DNA from 4 places in the Streptomyces sp. NPDC052023 genome. Region 4 is predicted to be linked to each of the others. Evidence: riboswitches for the same ligand, from Rfam matches in the RefSeq annotation. Region 4 holds a riboswitch; each other region holds the start of a gene.
The links. A riboswitch is a leader RNA that binds a small molecule or an ion and turns the genes downstream of it on or off. The one in region 4 is predicted to bind cyclic di-AMP.

Region 1 (4,166 bases), on a different contig from region 4:
GACCGGGCAGCGCCAGCCGTCGCTGCCGATGCTGCTGGCCCTCGCCCGTATCTACGGTACGACCGTCTCGGAGCTGCTCGGCGAGACGGTCGCCGACCGGGACGCCGTCGTGCGGGCCGCCGACATGGAGCCGAGCGGCGCCGGCGGCTGGACGTACTGGCAGGCGGGCGCCTCCGGGCGGGGCATGCAGGCCCTGCGGGTGCATGTGCCCTACGGCTCGCAGGGCGACATCGTGCGGGTGCACGCCGGTGAGGAGTGGCTGTACGTCCTCCAGGGACGGCTGCGGCTGCGCCTCGGGGATGCCGCGCACCGGCTCGGCCCGGGCGACAGCGCCCACTTCGACTCCCTGACCCCGCACCGCATCGCCGCCGAGGACCCGGGCGGGGTCGACCTCCTCTTCGTCCACACCCTGCTGCAGAGCCCCACGGCCGCGCTCTGCCTCGGCCCTACCACGGGAGACATGCCATGAGAGACACCGAGGGGAAGATTCCCCGGGGTATCTGGGTCCGGTTCGTCATCTACCTCGTGGCGGGACACCTCTTCGCCGGCTTCCTCTATCTGCTTTTCGAGGTCGGCGCCAAGTAGAGGTCAGTCGAGCAGGCGCTCGCGCAGTCGTTCCCGGGTCCCGGGGGCTACGCCGAGCCCCTGCGCCAGGTAGGTGTCGACGTCGCCCCAGGTCTCCTCGACGGTCTCGAACGCCGCCGTCAGATACTCGGCGCGCGCGTCGAAGAGCGGGCTGAGCAGCTCCATGACCTCCGGGGAGTACGCCGAGGCGGAGCTGCCGCCCCGGTGCACCTTGTAGCGGCGGTGCTTGGCGTTGGACTCCAGGTAGTCGGCGAGGATCGCCTCGCGCTCCACACCCAGCGCGAGCAGCGTGACGGCGATCGACAGCCCGGCGCGGTCCTTGCCCGCCGCGCAGTGCATCAGCGCGGGGACGCTGTCCTCGGCGATCGCGTGCAGCACCTGGGAGTGCTCGGCGGTGCGCTCCTTGACGATCATGCGGTACGAGGTGACCATCCGGTCCGCGGCCCTGCCGTCGGCCAGGACCTCCCGCAGCTGCTCCACGTCGCCGTCCCGGACCATCTTCCAGAACTCCGCGCCGTCCGCCGGGTCGGACAGCGGCAGGTTGACGTTGCGCACACCCGGCAGCTCGATGTCCGGGCCCTCCAGCCTCTGGTCCGCGGCGTTACGGAAGTCGAAGATCGTGTGCAGCCCCAGTGAGGCGAGGAACGTGGCGTCCTGCGCGGTCGCGTGGGCGAGGTGGCCGCTGCGGAACAGCACTCCCTGCCGCACCCTGCGCCCGTCCACCGTCGGCAGTCCGCCCACGTCACGGAAGTTGCGCACTCCGGCCAGTTCGGGCTCGGTCGACGGCACGTGCTGCGTCACGGGGGCTCCCTCCCATCGGCCCCGTCGGCGCGGCTCGTCGACGGGCACGTCTTGACGATACGACACGGATTTCCCCGGCCATGAGTTGTCCTGAGGCGGTCAGGGGAGCACGAACTGCGCCCGCGAGCCGTACACCCGACAGCGCTGTACCAATGTGGCGAATCGGGCGAAATGCGCGGGATGTCTTCATGGTGCGACGGGGGCCGCATCCTGAACCGGGTGTGACTGTTTTTCCTCCAAGAATCCCATCTAGGCTGTCTGTCCGAATTAGGCCCTTCTTTCCAACTCTCTCTCAAATAAGGAAACCTGGAGCAGGGTCACGTGAGCAGCGTCATATCCGTGACCGAGCGTCGTTTGTCATGCATGTGTAATTCACGTGCCTTTTAAGGGCGTTTACGGAAATCACACGCTCTCCGATGCACGGAGTGTGACCGGAATTCGGGTGAACGGATCACGAAAACGGCGTTCCGGCGGAACCTCTTGCTTGTCCCGTTGCGTCGCGGTCGCTTACGTTCCACACCGATCCGGGCGGACGCCTAATCCTGCCGCCGCCCGGTGCCCGCGCAAACCCACCCGTGTTCGGCAGGAGCGGGGGACCCACAGGTAGTTGCCTGTTCCGGTTCCCGGAACGGCTCGGGGTAAAGCCTCGTCCCGACGCGGCCGGACATCTCCAGTCCGCACCCGACAGCTCACCTCGCAGGCGCCGGAGAGGAATTCGCCATGCCCGCGAAGGGTAAGCACCGCCGTCCGAAGACCCAGCGCTTCACCCGTTCCATCGCCGTCGCCGGAACCGGTGGCGCCGCACTCGCCCTCCCGCTGATGGGGGCCGCCGGCGCCCACGCCGCCACCCCCCAGTCCGCCGCGGAGAAGGCCGTTCAGTCGGTCCCGGTCCAAAAGACGGCAGTGCAGCAGCAGTCCGCCGAAAAGCAGTCCACCGCCAAGAAGGCCGGTGTGCGGACGTATTCGGTGAAGGTCGGCGACTACCTCTCGAAGATCGCCGACGAGCAGAACGTCAGCGGTGGCTGGCAGCGGCTCTACGAGGACAACCGTGAGGCGGTGGGTCAGGACCCGTCGCTCATCCACCCCGGTCTGAAGCTCACGATCGGCGCGAAGGCAGCGGCGAGCGGCGGTAAGCAGCCGACCGCGCCGTCCGCCGCCGCTCCCTCCGCCCCGGCCGCATCGCCGGCCACGACCGAGGCGTCGCAGTCCTCGAACGCGTCCGAAGCCGCGGCGAACACGTCCGAGGCCCCGGCCTCCACCCAGGCCGCGGAGACCGCCACCTCCACCGGCTTCTCCGCCCCCGTGGACGGCGCCGGCGTCGGTACCGCCTACCGCGTGGCAGGCAGCATGTGGTCCAGCGGCTACCACACGGGCGTCGACTTCGCCGCCGCGACCGGCACCCCGCTGAAGGCCGTCGGCGCGGGCACGGTCGTCTCCGCGGGCTGGGCCGGCGCGTACGGAAACCAGGTCGTCATCAAGCTCGCCGACGGCTACTACGCCCAGTACGCCCACCTGTCCTCGCTCTCCGTCGCCAGCGGCCAGAGCGTGACCGCGGGCCAGCAGATCGGCCTCTCCGGTTCGACCGGCAACTCCACGGGCCCGCACCTGCACTTCGAGATCCGCACCACGCCGGACTACGGCTCGGACGTCGACCCGGTCGCCTACCTCGCCTCCAAGGGCGTCTCGATCGGCTGACGCACGCGCCGCTCACGCCACCGAAGGCCGGACCCCGATCCCCGGGTCCGGCCTTCGGTGCGTTCGGTGCCTGCGGTCGTTGCGGGCCTACGGCGTTATTCCGCAGTTGACCAATCCTTTGGCCGTGGCCTTTCTCACCGTCCGTCAACCCCTTCCTACGGTCGCGTAGGTCACATTCGAAGGGGAATCATGTCCCGACGTGGCAGACGATTCGAAGAGTGACAGCAGATCAGTGATCGGGTCGTACGTGGCGGTGGGGGACAGCTTCACCGAGGGCGTCGGCGACCCCGGCCCCGACGGGGCGTTCGTCGGCTGGGCCGACCGGTTCGCCGTACTGCTCGCGGACCGCCGTCCCGAGGGCGACTTCCAGTACACCAATCTCGCCGTGCGCGGCAGGCTGCTCGACCAGATCGTGGCGGAACAGATCCCGAGGGCCGTCGAACTCAGGCCGGACCTGGTGTCGTTCTGCGCCGGCGGCAACGACATCATCCGCCCGGGCACCGACCCCGACGACGTGGCCGAGCGCTTCGAGACGGCGGTCGCCGCGCTGACCGCCGCCGTCGGCACCGTCCTGGTGACGACCGGTTTCGACACCCGGGGCGTCCCCGTGCTCAGGCATCTGCGCGGCAAGATCGCCACCTACAACGGCCATGTGCGGGCCATCGCCGACCGGTACGGCTGCCCGGTGCTCGACCTGTGGTCGCTCAAGTCCGTCCAGGACCGCCGAGCGTGGGACCACGACCGGCTGCACCTGTCTCCCGAGGGGCACACGCGGGTGGCGCTGCGCGCCGGTCAGGCCCTACGCCTCGCCGTCCCCGCCGACCCGGAGCAGCCCTGGCCGCCGCTTCCGCCGCGGGGCACCCTCGACGTGCGCCGGGACGACGTGTACTGGGCGCGTGAGTACCTGGTGCCGTGGATCGGCCGGCGGCTGCGCGGTCAGTCCTCCGGCGACCACGTCACGGCCAAGGGCATGCTGTCGCCGGACGACATCAAGATGCGGATCGCGTCGGTGGCTTGAGGCGTTCGGTGCACAGGGCGACGGATCGCCGGCGGCTCAGCGCCGCCCGGCCGCCGGCACCTCCGTC
Region 2 (4,166 bases), on a different contig from region 4:
CGGCGGCGGCGAGTCGTCCCGCCTGTACAACCGGCTGGTACGACGGGACCGTACCGCCGTCGCGGCCGGGTTCGGCCTGCTGCGGCTGGCCGGAGCGCCCTCCCTGGGGTGGCTGGACGTGAAGACGTCCGGGGACGTCGAGGTGCCGGTCATCGAGGCGGCCATCGACGAGGAGCTCACCCGGTTCGCCGAGGAGGGCCCGACGGCCGAGGAAATGGAACGCGCGCAGGCCCTGTTGGAGCGCGAGTGGCTGGACCGGCTCGGCACGGTCGCCAGCCGCGCCGACGAACTCTGCAGGTACGCGGTGCTGTTCGGCGACCCCAAGCTCGCCTTCACCGCCGTGCGGCGCGTCCTGGAGGTGACGGCCGAGGAGGTCCAGGAGGTCGCCAAGGCACGCCTGCGGCCCGACAACCGCGCGGTACTCGTCTACGAGCCCACGGCCACCGAAGCCGGCGAGACCGACGCAGACGACGACACCGACGCCGCGCCGGCCGCCGCCGGCGACGACACCGAGGAGGCGGCCAAGTGACCGAGCTCGCCACGATGGACTTCCACCCCCAGCCGCAGGCGGGCGAGGCCCGCCCCTGGGCGTTCCCGGCCCCCACGCGCGGGGCGCTGGACAACGGCTTGACGGTGCTGCGCTGCCACCGGCCCGGCCAGCAGGTCGTCGCCGTGGAGGTGCTGCTGGACGCGCCTTTGGAGGCCGAGCCGGCCGGCCTGGACGGCGTCGCCACGATCATGGCGCGGGCCTTCTCCGAGGGCACCGACAAGCACTCCGCCGAGGAGTTCGCGGCCGAGCTGGAGCGCTGCGGCGCCACCCTGGACTCGCACGCGGACCACCCCGGGGTCCGGCTGAGCCTGGAGGTGCCGGTCTCCCGCCTGCCCAAGGCCCTCGGCCTGCTGGCCGACGCCCTCAGGGCTCCCGCGTTCGCCGACAGCGAGGTCGAGCGGCTGGTCCGCAACCGCCTCGACGAGATCCCGCACGAGCTGGCCAACCCGGCCCGGCGGGCCGCCAAGGAGCTCTCCAAGGAGCTGTTCCCGGCGGCCTCGCGCATGTCCCGGCCGCGCCAGGGCACCGAGGAGACGGTCGCGAAGATCGACTCCGCCGCCGTACGCGCCTTCTACGAGCGGCACGTCCGCCCCGCCACGGCCACCGCCGTGGTCGTCGGCGACCTCACGGGCGTGGACCTCGACGCACTGCTCGGCGAGACCCTGGGCGCCTGGAGCGGCTCCCAGGCGCAGCCGCGCCCCGTGCCGCCGGTGACCGCCGACGACACCGGCCGCGTGGTGATCGTGGACCGTCCCGGAGCGGTCCAGACCCAGCTGCTGATCGGCCGGGTCGGTCCCGACCGGCACGACCGCGTATGGGCGGCCCAGGTGCTCGGCACGTACTGCCTGGGCGGCACCCTCACCTCCCGCCTGGACCGCGTCCTGCGCGAGGAGAAGGGCTACACCTACGGGGTGCGCTCGTTCGGCCAGGTACTGCGTTCCGCTCCCGACGGCAGCGGTGCCGCCATGCTCGCCATCAGCGGCTCCGTGGACACGCCGAACACCGGCCCCGCGCTGGAGGACCTCTGGACGGTGCTGCGCACGCTCGCCGCGGACGGCCTCACGGACGCCGAGCGGGACGTCGCCGTGCAGAACCTCGTCGGTGTGGCGCCGCTGAAGTACGAGACCGCCGCGGCCGTTGCGGGGACCCTCGCCGACCAGGTCGAGCAGCACCTGCCCGACGACTACCAGGCGAGGCTGTACCAGCAGCTCGCCGCCACGGGGACCGTCGAGGCCACCGCGGCGGTCGTCAGCGCCTTCCCGGCAGACCGGCTGGTGACGGTCCTCGTCGGTGACGCGGCGCAGATCAAGGAGCCCGTCGAGGCCCTCGGCATCGGTGAAGTCACCGTCGTGGCGGCCGAGTAGAGGCCGCGGAGGGCACGCGCGCGCAGGGGCCCTGGTGACGGATGCGTCACCAGGGCCCCTCTATGTCCGGATTGGGGCGGAGGTTGCCTGTCTGACCTGTGGGATGCGCTACAAACGCCGGATTGCGTTTGGGGATTGAAAGATGTCCCGCTTAGCGTCATCCGGGCTGTCCGTCAGGCAGTGCGCCGCACCCGCGGCACCGGACAGTCATCGCCGAGTCCCCGTACGGCGCGAGCCAGGGGAGCCGGGGACCCAACCATGAAGTCCCTGGGGTGAATCGGACGCCCGCGCGCCCAGCGAGGGAGTCCGTAGGAGACCTTCCTGCTCCGAACCCGTCAGCTAACCCGGTAGGCGAGAGGGAAGGAAAGGACCAGCCACCACATGGCGTTCACGCGCGCCACCGGGAAGCATCGCCGTCCCAGCCGGATGAAGCGCACCACCGCCCGCGCGGCGGGTGTCGCGGCGCTCACCACCACCGGTGTCATCGGCACCCTGGCCGCTCCCGCGCTCGCCGCCGAGCCCGCGGCCGAGCAGACCGGCCTGCTCCCGGTCATCACCATCGGCGACTCGGTCGCCGAGCAGATAGACGCCCAGGCCGCCGCCCAGAAGCAGGCCGCCGCGGAGAAGAAGGCCGAGGCCGCCGCGAAGAAGCGGGCGGAGGAGCGGGCCGAGGAGGCGCGCGAGGCCAAGGAGCGCGCCGCCCGCGAGGCCGAGCGCAAGCGCCTCAACACCTACGTGGCGCCGATCAGCGGCTCCTACGTCTCCACCGGCTACCGGTCCGGCGGCGCGCTGTGGTCCTCCGGCAGCCACACGGGTGTCGACTTCCACGCCGCGAGCGGCACGCCCGTGCACGCGGTCGGCTCCGGCACCGTGGTCGAGGCCGGCTGGGGCGGGGCGTACGGCAATCAAGTCGTGATCAAGATGAACGACGGTACGTACACCCAGTACGGTCACCTGTCGTCCATCGCGGTCTCGGTGGGCCAGACGGTCACCCCGGGGCAGCAGATCGCCCTGTCCGGCGCCACCGGCAACGTCACCGGAGCGCACCTGCACTTCGAGGCCCGCACGACGGCCGAGTACGGCACGGACATCGACCCGGTCGCCTACCTCCGCTCGCACGGCGTCGGCGTCTGACGGCGCATCGCCCCGCTTCCCGCGGCCCCGGCTCCCTGAGCCGGGGCTTTCGGCGTTTCGTGCGCCGGTATGTCCAAAAGATATCCATGGATTCCGGCCCGCCATCGGAAATCCCGGCCCATTGCAATAGAGTCACGGAACACACGTCAGTCGTCGACGTTGCACGGGGATTAAGGCGGAGGTCGGTCATGCGTATTCCGGCGCATTCGGTGTGCACGGCCATCCGGGACGACATCGTCGCGGGTGTCTACGAGCGGGGCGGCCGGCTCACCGAGGAACTCCTCGCCCGCCGCTACGGAGTCTCGCGCGTCCCCGTTCGCGAGGCCCTGCGCACGCTGGAGGCGGAGGGCTTCGTGGTGACCCGGCGGCACGCGGGCGCGTGCGTGGCGGAACCGACGGAGCAGGAGGCCGCCGACCTGCTGGAGATGCGCCTGCTGCTGGAACCGCTCGGTGCCGCGCGGGCCGCGCAGCGGCGCACCGAGGCCCATCTGAAGGTGCTGCGCGGCCTGGTCAGACTGGGCCAGGACCGTGCCAGGCGGGGTGGCAGCGAGGATCTGCGCTCGCTGGGCGGCTGGTTTCACGAGACGCTCGCCCAGGCCTCCGGCAGCCCCGCCCTGATCGCGATGCTGACCCAGCTGCGACACAAGATCGCCTGGATGTACGCCGTGGAGGCGCCTGTCAGCCCCGCGGAGTCCTGGACGGAGCACGGTGCGATCGTGGACGCGGTGGCGCGCGGCGACGGTGAGCGGGCGCGGGCGGTCACGGCGCTGCACGCCGAGCGTGCGACCGGCGCGCACCGGCTCCGCTTCCCCGGAAAAGGTGATCGCGCGGACCGTGTGAGGACTTCGCAACATGCCGTAAACATGTCGGGCCTACGGCATTAACACGAGCACCGTATACAAAGAAGCGAAATCCTGCGGCGGCGCCTTTTTGCTGCCCTTTTCGGCGTTCCCGGAATTATTGACGAGCCGAGTTGCGAAAACGCGGGCGAGCGGGCCGGAATACGGCTGAAGCCGCGCCGCCCGGAAAGGGCGACGCGGCTTCAGGAATGCCGTCAGCGGGTCAGACGGTCTCGGGAAGCTCCTCGAGGCCCTCGGCGACCAGCTTGGCCAGACGGT
Region 3 (4,166 bases), on a different contig from region 4:
GCAGGAAACGTGACGCACTTTCAACTATGTGATCTTCACGTGATCTGTGCGGCATTAACTTGTGACAAGTGATCGTCTGCCTATACGTTCACCCATCAGCGCGGCCCCCCTGTTTCACCTGCCGCGCAGATCCCCGCTGTCGCGCGAAAGGTCCCCGCATGCTCTCCGGGAACGGTCGTCACCGTCGCCCCCGCCAGGCACCCGCTCTTGTCGTCGCGGCCGGAGTGACCGGCTCCGCCATCGCCATCCCGCTCCTCGGCGCCACCGGTGCGAGCGCCGCCGGCGGAACGACATGGGACCGGGTCGCGGAGTGCGAGACCGGTGGCTCCTGGAGCGCCGACACGGGCAACGGCTACTACGGCGGGCTGCAACTCTCCCAGCAGGACTGGGAGAAGTACGGCGGCCTCATGTACGCCGCGAGCGCGGACCGGGCCAGTCGTTCGCAGCAGATCGCCGTCGCCGAGAAGGTCCTCGCGGACCAGGGCGTGGGCGCGTGGGCGACCTGCGGGCCGCTGGTGGGGCTCGATGTGGACACCGAGTCGGCCGCGGTCGACACGGGGGTGGCCGGTGACGCCTCCAGTACGCCGTCGCATACGAGATCCAGCGATTCGGGAAGTCTGTCCAACTCGCTCGGCTTGTCCCACTCGTCCGGCCGTAGCCATGCCGACGGCTCCAGCGGTTCCGGCGGCTCCAGCGACGCCGATGAGTCGCATGGTTCCGGTGCGCCCACGGATTCCGCGAAGCCATCGAGTCCGGCAAACCCAACGAATTCCCCGGACTCCACTGAATCCGGCGAATCCGGCCAATCCCGCCCGTCCGACGGTTCCACCTCCCAGGAGGCCGGCGGATCCACCTCTCCCGATTCCAGTGGATCCCCCAGCTCCAGCGAATCCCCTGAATCGGGCGAATCCCCCTCAAGTTCCCCGTCTTCCGACGTGCCTTCGGGCATGCCGAGCACCTCGAACCTCACCGACACCGGAGCCCTCGGCACCGGCAAGCACCGAGGGGGCAGCGCGGACGAGGGTGACGGCAGGTCCGGAGAGTCCGCCGGGCGGCATGCCTCGCGCGGAGCCGCCGGCACCCGCGCGGCCGTCGACGGTTCATACACGGTCCGGGACGGCGACAGCCTCTGGAGCATCGCCGACTCCCTTGACGTGCAAGGCGGATGGGCCGCGCTGTACGCCGGGAACAAGAACGCCCTCGGTGCCGACCCCGACCACATCGTCCCCGGTCAGGAGCTCGACATCCGGGCGGAGTAGGCCGGCGAGCAGGCCCGGAAACGGCCTGCGGGCGGCGGGAGTTCACGTCACACTTCGAGCTGAATGTCCGTTTTGGCGAAAGTGTGGGATGAGTCTCAGAAGCCCTGATCGTCTTTGAAATTCCGTCGATCGCCTGTCTACGGTCATGACCGCTCGTCAACACGAGCCCCGGTTGCCGCAACGCCGAATCCTGCCAGCGGCCGGCCGGGAACAGTCGTCGCGTCAAGCGCCGTAGGCAGGAGCGGGGGACCCAAGGTAGGTGCCGGGCCCGGCAGTTGAGGAGACTCAGCGCCGGAACCGGCTTGGGGTGAAGCCACGCCTCCCAGGGAGGTGTGGCCGGGCAACTCAACCGGCCCGAACCCGACAGCTCACCTCGCAGGCGTCGGTGAGGGGATCAACCATGCTGTTTTCCAGCAAGGGCAAGCACCGTCGTCCGTCCAAGGCCGTTCGCGCCATCGCCGCGGTCGGCGTCACCGGTGCCGCCGCCGTCGCCGCGCCGCTGATGGCCGCCGGCAGCGCCTCCGCCGCCACGGCCTCCGAGTGGGACACCGTCGCCCAGTGCGAGTCCGGTGGCAACTGGTCCATCAACACCGGCAACGGTTACTACGGCGGTCTGCAGTTCTCCGCCTCGACCTGGGCCGCGTACGGCGGCACGCAGTTCGCCTCCACGGCCGACCAGGCCTCCAAGGAGCAGCAGATCCAGATCGCCGAGAAGGTGCTCGCGGGCCAGGGCAAGGGTGCCTGGCCGGTCTGCGGCACGGGCCTGTCGAACGCCGCGTACACCGGCGGTGGCTCCACCGACAGCGGCTCCGCCGCGAACGAGTCGCAGAGCACCGACACCAGCACGCGGGCGACCGAGGAGCAGCCGGCTTCGCGTTCCGAGGAGCGTCCGGCCGCGAAGGAGACGGTCACCACGCCGACCGGCGACAAGGTGAAGAAGGGCGACGGCGAGTACAAGGTCGCCGAGGGTGACACCCTCAGCACCATCGCCGCCGAGCACGACGTCAAGGGTGGCTGGGAGAAGCTGTTCCAGCTGAACAAGGACATCGTCGAGGACGCCGACCTCATCTTCCCGGGTCAGCAGCTGCACCTGAAGTAGGACGGCGTACGCCGCCGGCCCGCCGGAGGCCCCAGAGGCTCCCGTGAGGGTCACCCCCCGTCCCCACGGGCTCCCCGCCCTGGTGCGTGTTCCCCCGTACGCACCGGGGCGGGGCTTTTTTACGCCCCGCATCGGTGCGCCGCTATCGGGATCGTCGGTCAGCCGCCCCCCTGTCTCAGCCGTGCGCCGCCCCAGGCGCCCCCTCGCCCTGCATGCCGGCCGCGCGCCGCGCCGATGCCACCCGCAAGGACACGCGCTCGCCTGGGGTCCCGGCCCTTCATCGCCCGTGCACCGCGCCGATGCCGCCCACCGGACATCCACCTGCCCCGCGGTCTCGGCCATCCGGCGTCCCCCGGGTCGCCGTCCGCCGGCCCCCCGCCCCCTCACCCCCCGCTTCCCACCCCGTGCGCCCCCGTCTTTGTTTCGTTCGGAAACAATTTACTCTCGGTTCCGTCCACGAGATGGGCGACCGGCTGGCCGATCGCACGGAGGCGGTTAGGCTCGTCTCGCAGAGCCGCTGCGGTCCTGCTAAACCGCGTCACATCCACGAAGGAGATGCTCGTGCCGTCCATCGACGTCGTCGTAGCCCGGGAAATCCTGGACTCCCGAGGCAACCCCACGGTCGAGGTCGAGGTCGGCCTCGACGACGGCAGCACGGGTCGTGCCGCCGTTCCGTCCGGCGCTTCCACCGGCGCCTTCGAGGCCATCGAGCTCCGCGACGGCGACCCCAACCGCTACCTCGGCAAGGGCGTCGAGAAGGCCGTCCTCGCCGTCATCGAGCAGATCGGCCCGGAGCTGGTCGGTTACGACGCCACCGAGCAGCGCCTGATCGACCAGGCGATGTTCGACCTGGACGCCACCGACAACAAGGGCTCCCTCGGCGCCAACGCCATCCTCGGCGTCTCGCTCGCCGTGGCGCACGCCGCCTCCGAGGCCAGCGACCTGCCGCTGTTCCGCTACCTGGGCGGCCCCAACGCGCACCTGCTGCCGGTGCCGATGATGAACATCCTGAACGGCGGCTCGCACGCCGACTCCAACGTGGACATCCAGGAGTTCATGATCGCCCCGATCGGCGCGGAGTCCTTCTCCGAGGCCCTGCGCTGGGGCGCCGAGGTCTACCACACCCTCAAGAAGGTGCTGAAGGGCAAGGGCCTGGCCACCGGCCTCGGCGACGAGGGCGGCTTCGCCCCGAACCTCGGCTCCAACCGCGAGGCCCTCGACCTCATCCTGGAGGCGATCAAGGAAGCCGGCTACACGCCCGGCGAGCAGATCGCCCTGGCCCTCGACGTGGCCGCGTCCGAGTTCTACAAGGACGGCGTCTACACCTTCGAGGGCAAGGACCGCTCGGCCGCCGAGATGACCGAGTACTACGCGGAGCTCGTCGACGCGTACCCGCTCGTCTCCATCGAGGACCCGCTGTTCGAGGACGACTGGGAGGGCTGGAAGACCATCACCGACAAGCTCGGTGACAAGGTCCAGCTCGTCGGCGACGACCTGTTCGTCACCAACCCGGAGCGCCTGGCCCGCGGCATCGAGGACGGCGCCGCCAACGCCCTGCTGGTCAAGGTCAACCAGATCGGCTCGCTCACCGAGACCCTGGACGCCGTCGAGCTGGCCCAGCGCAGCGGCTTCAAGTGCATGATGTCCCACCGCTCCGGCGAGACCGAGGACGTCACCATCGCCGACCTCGCCGTCGCCACCAACTGCGGCCAGATCAAGACCGGCGCCCCGGCCCGTTCCGAGCGCGTCGCCAAGTACAACCAGCTGCTGCGTATCGAGGAGATCCTCGACGACGCCGCGGTGTACGC
Region 4 (4,166 bases):
GCGGGCCCTGGTGCCGGGGGCCGAGCGTGGTCGGGGCTTGCGGTGCGCTGCCACGTGGACTGCACGTCCTTTCGTACGACTCGGGCGACCGCCGGTTCCGTGCGGCCACCGGTTGGAGGTACGACCGCTCCGGGGCGGCTGACGCGTCCGGCGGCGCCCCGCACAGGGGATGCGGGGCGCCGCCGGACCTTCTCGGCGGTGGTGCCCGGCTGCCGCCTCTGGCCAGGGGCGGTGGTGGGGTGCCGGTCACCTGGTGGAGGACGCTAAACCCGGGCGTGTCGGCGTGGTGACGTCTTGTGCGGAAGTGACGGCAGAGGAGCGGCGGGTGACCGTATGTGACCGAGATCGCGATTCGGGGCCATCGTCTTCACGCAGTGCGATGACCGATGCGGCGATTCCGGGGCGGGTGGAAGCCCGAGGATGCTATGGGGCGCATATATGCAGCCGCCGGGTGGGCGTGCCGTGGGTGACCCGGTGTCGGGGGCCCGATGCCCCCTCATTAGGCTCCGGCCCCATGGACGTACTCATCCACCTCTTCGTCGGCCTGCACATCATCGGCATCGCCTCCCTGCTCGGTGGCTTCCTCACCCAGATGAAGGCGATGGGACAGGGCACCGCACGATTCGTCCCCGCGATGCTGCACGGCGCGCTGACCATGCTGGTCACCGGCGTGATCCTGGTGGGCCTCAACCAGGCCGACGACCAGCCCGTCGACAACATCAAGATCGGCGTGAAGCTGGCGCTGCTGATCGTGATCCTCGGCCTCGTCTATGTGAAGCGGGACGACGAGAAGGTGGACAAGGGCATGTTCGGCCTGGTGGGACTCCTGACCACGGCGAACGTCTTCATCGCCGTGCTCTGGACCTGACGATCCGCCCCACGCGCGCGTGCCGCGGAAATCCGCCGCACGCGCGCGTGCCCTTCGACGGCCTCCCCGGAGAGCGTCCCGGAGCGCACGCCGGAGCGCCTTTCGGCGCCGGTGTCAGGCCGGGCGGACGACGCTGTGGATGGAGGACTCGCCGTCGTAGAAGACCGACTCCTCGCGGACGTACGTGCCCGGCTTCGGGGCGTGGATCATCATGCCGTTGCCGATGTAGAGGCCGACGTGGGTGACGTCGTCGTAGAAGAACACCAGGTCGCCCGGCCGGGCGGCGGCGACGGACACCGTCGTTCCGGCGTTGACCTGGTCGTAGGTGGTGCGGGGGAGCGAGACGCCGGCGGCCTTCCACGCGGCCTGGGTCAGGCCGGAGCAGTCGTAGGACTCGGGGCCGGTGGCGCCCCAGACGTACGGCTTGCCGATCTGTGCGCGGGCGAAGGCGAGCGCCTTCTCCGCCTTGGTGCCGTACGCGGAGTCCGGCGTGGAGGTGCCGGAGCCGGCCTCGGTGCCCGCGCCCGCTGAGCCACCGCCGCCCGCCGACTCCTGCTCCTGCTGAGCCGCCTCCTGGCGCCGCTGCTCCTCCGCCTGCTGCCGGGCGAGCTCGGCGGCCTTGCGCTCGGCCTCCTCCTGCTTCTTCTTCTCGATGGCCGCGAGGCGGGCCTTCTCCTCGGCGGTCAGCTCCGACAGCAGGGTCCGCGCGTCGGCCAGCTTCTTCTGGACGGTGGCCTTGGCCGTGCGCAGATCGCTCTGCGACTCGGTGAGGGTGTCCAGGCTCCGGGTGGCCTCCTGCCGCTTCTTCATCGTCGCGGACTGCTCGGTGAAGTACTCGTCGACCGCGTCCTTCTGATGGCTGGTCAGGCGGCCCATCAGCTGGCTCTGGTCGAAGTAGTCCTGCGGGGAGTCGGCGAGCAGGAAGGTGGCGGTGTCGGGGACCGAGGCCCCGGTGCGGTACTGGGCGGCGGCGTACGTCCCCAGTTCCTCACGCGCCTCGTTCAGTTTCTGTGTGCGCTGGGCCACGTCGTCCAGGAGGGTGTCGACGCGCTTGCGCTGTTTCGCGGTCTTCTCCTTGGCCGCGTTGTACTTCTCGGTCGCCGACTCCGCCTGGCGGTAGAGATCGTCGACCTTCTTCTCGACCTCCTCGAGGCTCGGCTTGTCGTCGGCCGAGGGCTCGGCGTTGGCGGTCTGGGAGAGCAGGGCCACGGAGGTCAGGGCAGCGGTGGCGAGGGCCGGGGTGCGTATGCCTGCTACCCGCGCGCCGGTGGAGCGCGACTTGCGGTGCGACGCCAAAGGAGGCGACTCCTTCCATCTGCCGCCTACCGGGTTAGCTGTCGGGTTCGGGCGGGTGGTTCGGAAGGGTTGCCCTACGGCCCGCTCCCAGGAGGGATATGGGCCGATTCACCCCAAGTTCGGTTGGGTCCCCGGCTCCGGCTGCCTTGGGCGCACCGGACTCGGCGGAGGCCGCACGGCCCGGCGACGTTCGCCGGTGAGAGTCGGGCGGCCTGCCCGGCACGGTAGCCAACTTGTGTGGCCCGTGTGAAGGTTGGTGGGTGATATGCCCGATACATTTTCGTGACCTTCAGTCAGCCGTCACGGCCCGCGTGAGAGCGTGTTCGGACGGTGAGGGTGTGGTGGGTGCGGGTGCGGATGGGTGCGGGTGCGGGTGCGCGAGATCGTCCCCGTGGGGCGCCCGCCTCTCTCGTGTCCGGATCCGGCCCCCTCGGAGAGATCATCCGGCTTCAGGGCCCGGCATCTTTTCGGGGTGGCCACGGGTTGTCGGTGGGGCGCCCTAGACTCGGAGAGCGATGAGCAGCCTCTTTGACGACAGCTTCCTGGCGGACCTCCAGGCCCCACGGGCCCGCGAGGAGCCTCCGCCGCCGCCCGAGGACGATCACGCTCCGGAGCCGCTTCCGGACGATCTGTTCGGCGGGAAGTTCGACGCACCCCCGGACCGGGACGCCTACTACCGCGACGGCGCCCCGCGCCCCGCCCTGGACTCCGCCGCGCTTCTGGAGGGGCTGAACGACAACCAGCGTGCCGCCGTGGTCCACTCCGGCTCCCCCCTGCTCATCGTGGCCGGCGCCGGCTCCGGAAAGACCCGCGTCCTCACCCACCGCATCGCCCACCTCCTCGCCGAGCGTGGGGTGCATCCGGGCCAGATCCTCGCGATCACCTTCACCAACAAGGCCGCGGGCGAGATGAAGGAGCGCGTCGAGCAGCTCGTCGGCCCCCGGGCGAACGCGATGTGGGTGATGACCTTCCACAGCGCATGCGTGCGCATCCTGCGCCGGGAGTCCAAGAAGCTCGGCTTCACCTCGTCCTTCTCGATCTACGACGCCGCCGACAGCAAGCGTCTGATGTCGCTGGTCTGCCGCGACCTGGACCTCGACCCCAAGCGCTTCCCGCCCAAGTCCTTCAGCGCCAAGATCAGCAACCTCAAGAACGAGCTGATCGACGAGGAGGACTTCGCCGCCCAGGCCACCGACGGCTTCGAGAAGACCCTCGCCCAGGCCTACGCGCTGTACCAGTCCCGTCTGCGCGAGGCGAACGCCCTCGACTTCGACGACCTGATCATGACGACGGTCAACCTGCTCCGCGCGTTCCCGGACGTCGCCGAGCACTACCGCCGCCGCTTCCGGCACGTCCTGGTCGACGAGTACCAGGACACCAATCACGCCCAGTACGCCCTCGTGCGCGAACTCGTCGGCACCGGCGAGCGCGCCGCCGAGAACGTCGACGTGCCGCCCGCCGAGGGCGACCTCGAGCCCGCCGAGCTGTGCGTGGTGGGTGACGCCGACCAGTCGATCTACGCCTTCCGCGGCGCGACCATCCGCAACATCCTCCAGTTCGAGGAGGACTACCCGGACGCGACCACGATCCTGCTGGAGCAGAACTACCGCTCCACCCAGACGATCCTCTCCGCGGCCAACGCCGTCATCGAGCGCAACGAGTCCCGCCGCCCCAAGAACCTGTGGACCAACGCGGGGACGGGCGCGCGCATCACCGGCTACGTCGCCGACACCGAGCACGACGAGGCGCAGTTCGTCGCCGACGAGATAGACCGACTCACCGACGCGGGCGACGCGAAGGCGGGCGACGTCGCCGTCTTCTACCGTACGAACGCCCAGTCCCGTGTCTTCGAAGAGATCTTCATCCGCGTCGGACTGCCCTACAAGGTCGTCGGCGGCGTCCGCTTCTACGAGCGCAAGGAGGTCCGGGACGTCCTGGCCTACCTGCGGGTGCTGGCCAACCCGGAGGACTCGGTCCCGCTGCGCCGCATCCTCAACGTCCC

Region 1: it holds a riboswitch for cyclic di-AMP, as region 4 does, so the genes downstream of both, ACIHCM_RS07540 (LysM peptidoglycan-binding domain-containing M23 family metallopeptidase) here and ACIHCM_RS15550 (NlpC/P60 family protein) in region 4, are expected to answer to the same signal.
Region 2: it holds a riboswitch for cyclic di-AMP, as region 4 does, so the genes downstream of both, ACIHCM_RS27415 (M23 family metallopeptidase) here and ACIHCM_RS15550 (NlpC/P60 family protein) in region 4, are expected to answer to the same signal.
Region 3: it holds a riboswitch for cyclic di-AMP, as region 4 does, so the genes downstream of both, ACIHCM_RS24850 (transglycosylase family protein) here and ACIHCM_RS15550 (NlpC/P60 family protein) in region 4, are expected to answer to the same signal.

Annotation. Positions count from the first base shown of each region.
Region 1 is NZ_JBIUBW010000003.1:3,997-8,162, forward strand. Features, by position in the region: gene ACIHCM_RS07525 (helix-turn-helix domain-containing protein) at 1-469, shown strand, start outside; gene ACIHCM_RS07530 (DUF6126 family protein) at 466-585, shown strand; gene ACIHCM_RS07535 (tyrosine-protein phosphatase) at 589-1,386, opposite strand; cyclic di-AMP (ydaO/yuaA leader) riboswitch at 1,947-2,102, shown strand; gene ACIHCM_RS07540 (LysM peptidoglycan-binding domain-containing M23 family metallopeptidase) at 2,107-3,081, shown strand; gene ACIHCM_RS07545 (SGNH/GDSL hydrolase family protein) at 3,314-4,099, shown strand; gene ACIHCM_RS07550 (TetR family transcriptional regulator C-terminal domain-containing protein) at 4,136-4,166, opposite strand, start outside.
Region 2 is NZ_JBIUBW010000016.1:118,141-122,306, forward strand. Features, by position in the region: gene ACIHCM_RS27405 (M16 family metallopeptidase) at 1-529, shown strand, start outside; gene ACIHCM_RS27410 (M16 family metallopeptidase) at 526-1,914, shown strand; cyclic di-AMP (ydaO/yuaA leader) riboswitch at 2,116-2,283, shown strand; gene ACIHCM_RS27415 (M23 family metallopeptidase) at 2,296-3,048, shown strand; gene ACIHCM_RS27420 (GntR family transcriptional regulator) at 3,237-3,932, shown strand; gene ACIHCM_RS27425 (HPr family phosphocarrier protein) at 4,111-4,166, opposite strand, start outside.
Region 3 is NZ_JBIUBW010000013.1:107,801-111,966, reverse strand. Features, by position in the region: gene ACIHCM_RS24860 (cytochrome P450) at 1-13, shown strand, start outside; gene ACIHCM_RS24855 (transglycosylase family protein) at 159-1,259, shown strand; cyclic di-AMP (ydaO/yuaA leader) riboswitch at 1,477-1,656, shown strand; gene ACIHCM_RS24850 (transglycosylase family protein) at 1,660-2,358, shown strand; gene eno (phosphopyruvate hydratase) at 2,920-4,166, shown strand, end outside.
Region 4 is NZ_JBIUBW010000006.1:161,176-165,341, reverse strand. Features, by position in the region: gene ACIHCM_RS15560 (NlpC/P60 family protein) at 1-54, opposite strand, end outside; gene ACIHCM_RS15555 (hypothetical protein) at 515-868, shown strand; gene ACIHCM_RS15550 (NlpC/P60 family protein) at 983-2,164, opposite strand; cyclic di-AMP (ydaO/yuaA leader) riboswitch at 2,172-2,341, opposite strand; gene pcrA (DNA helicase PcrA) at 2,680-4,166, shown strand, end outside.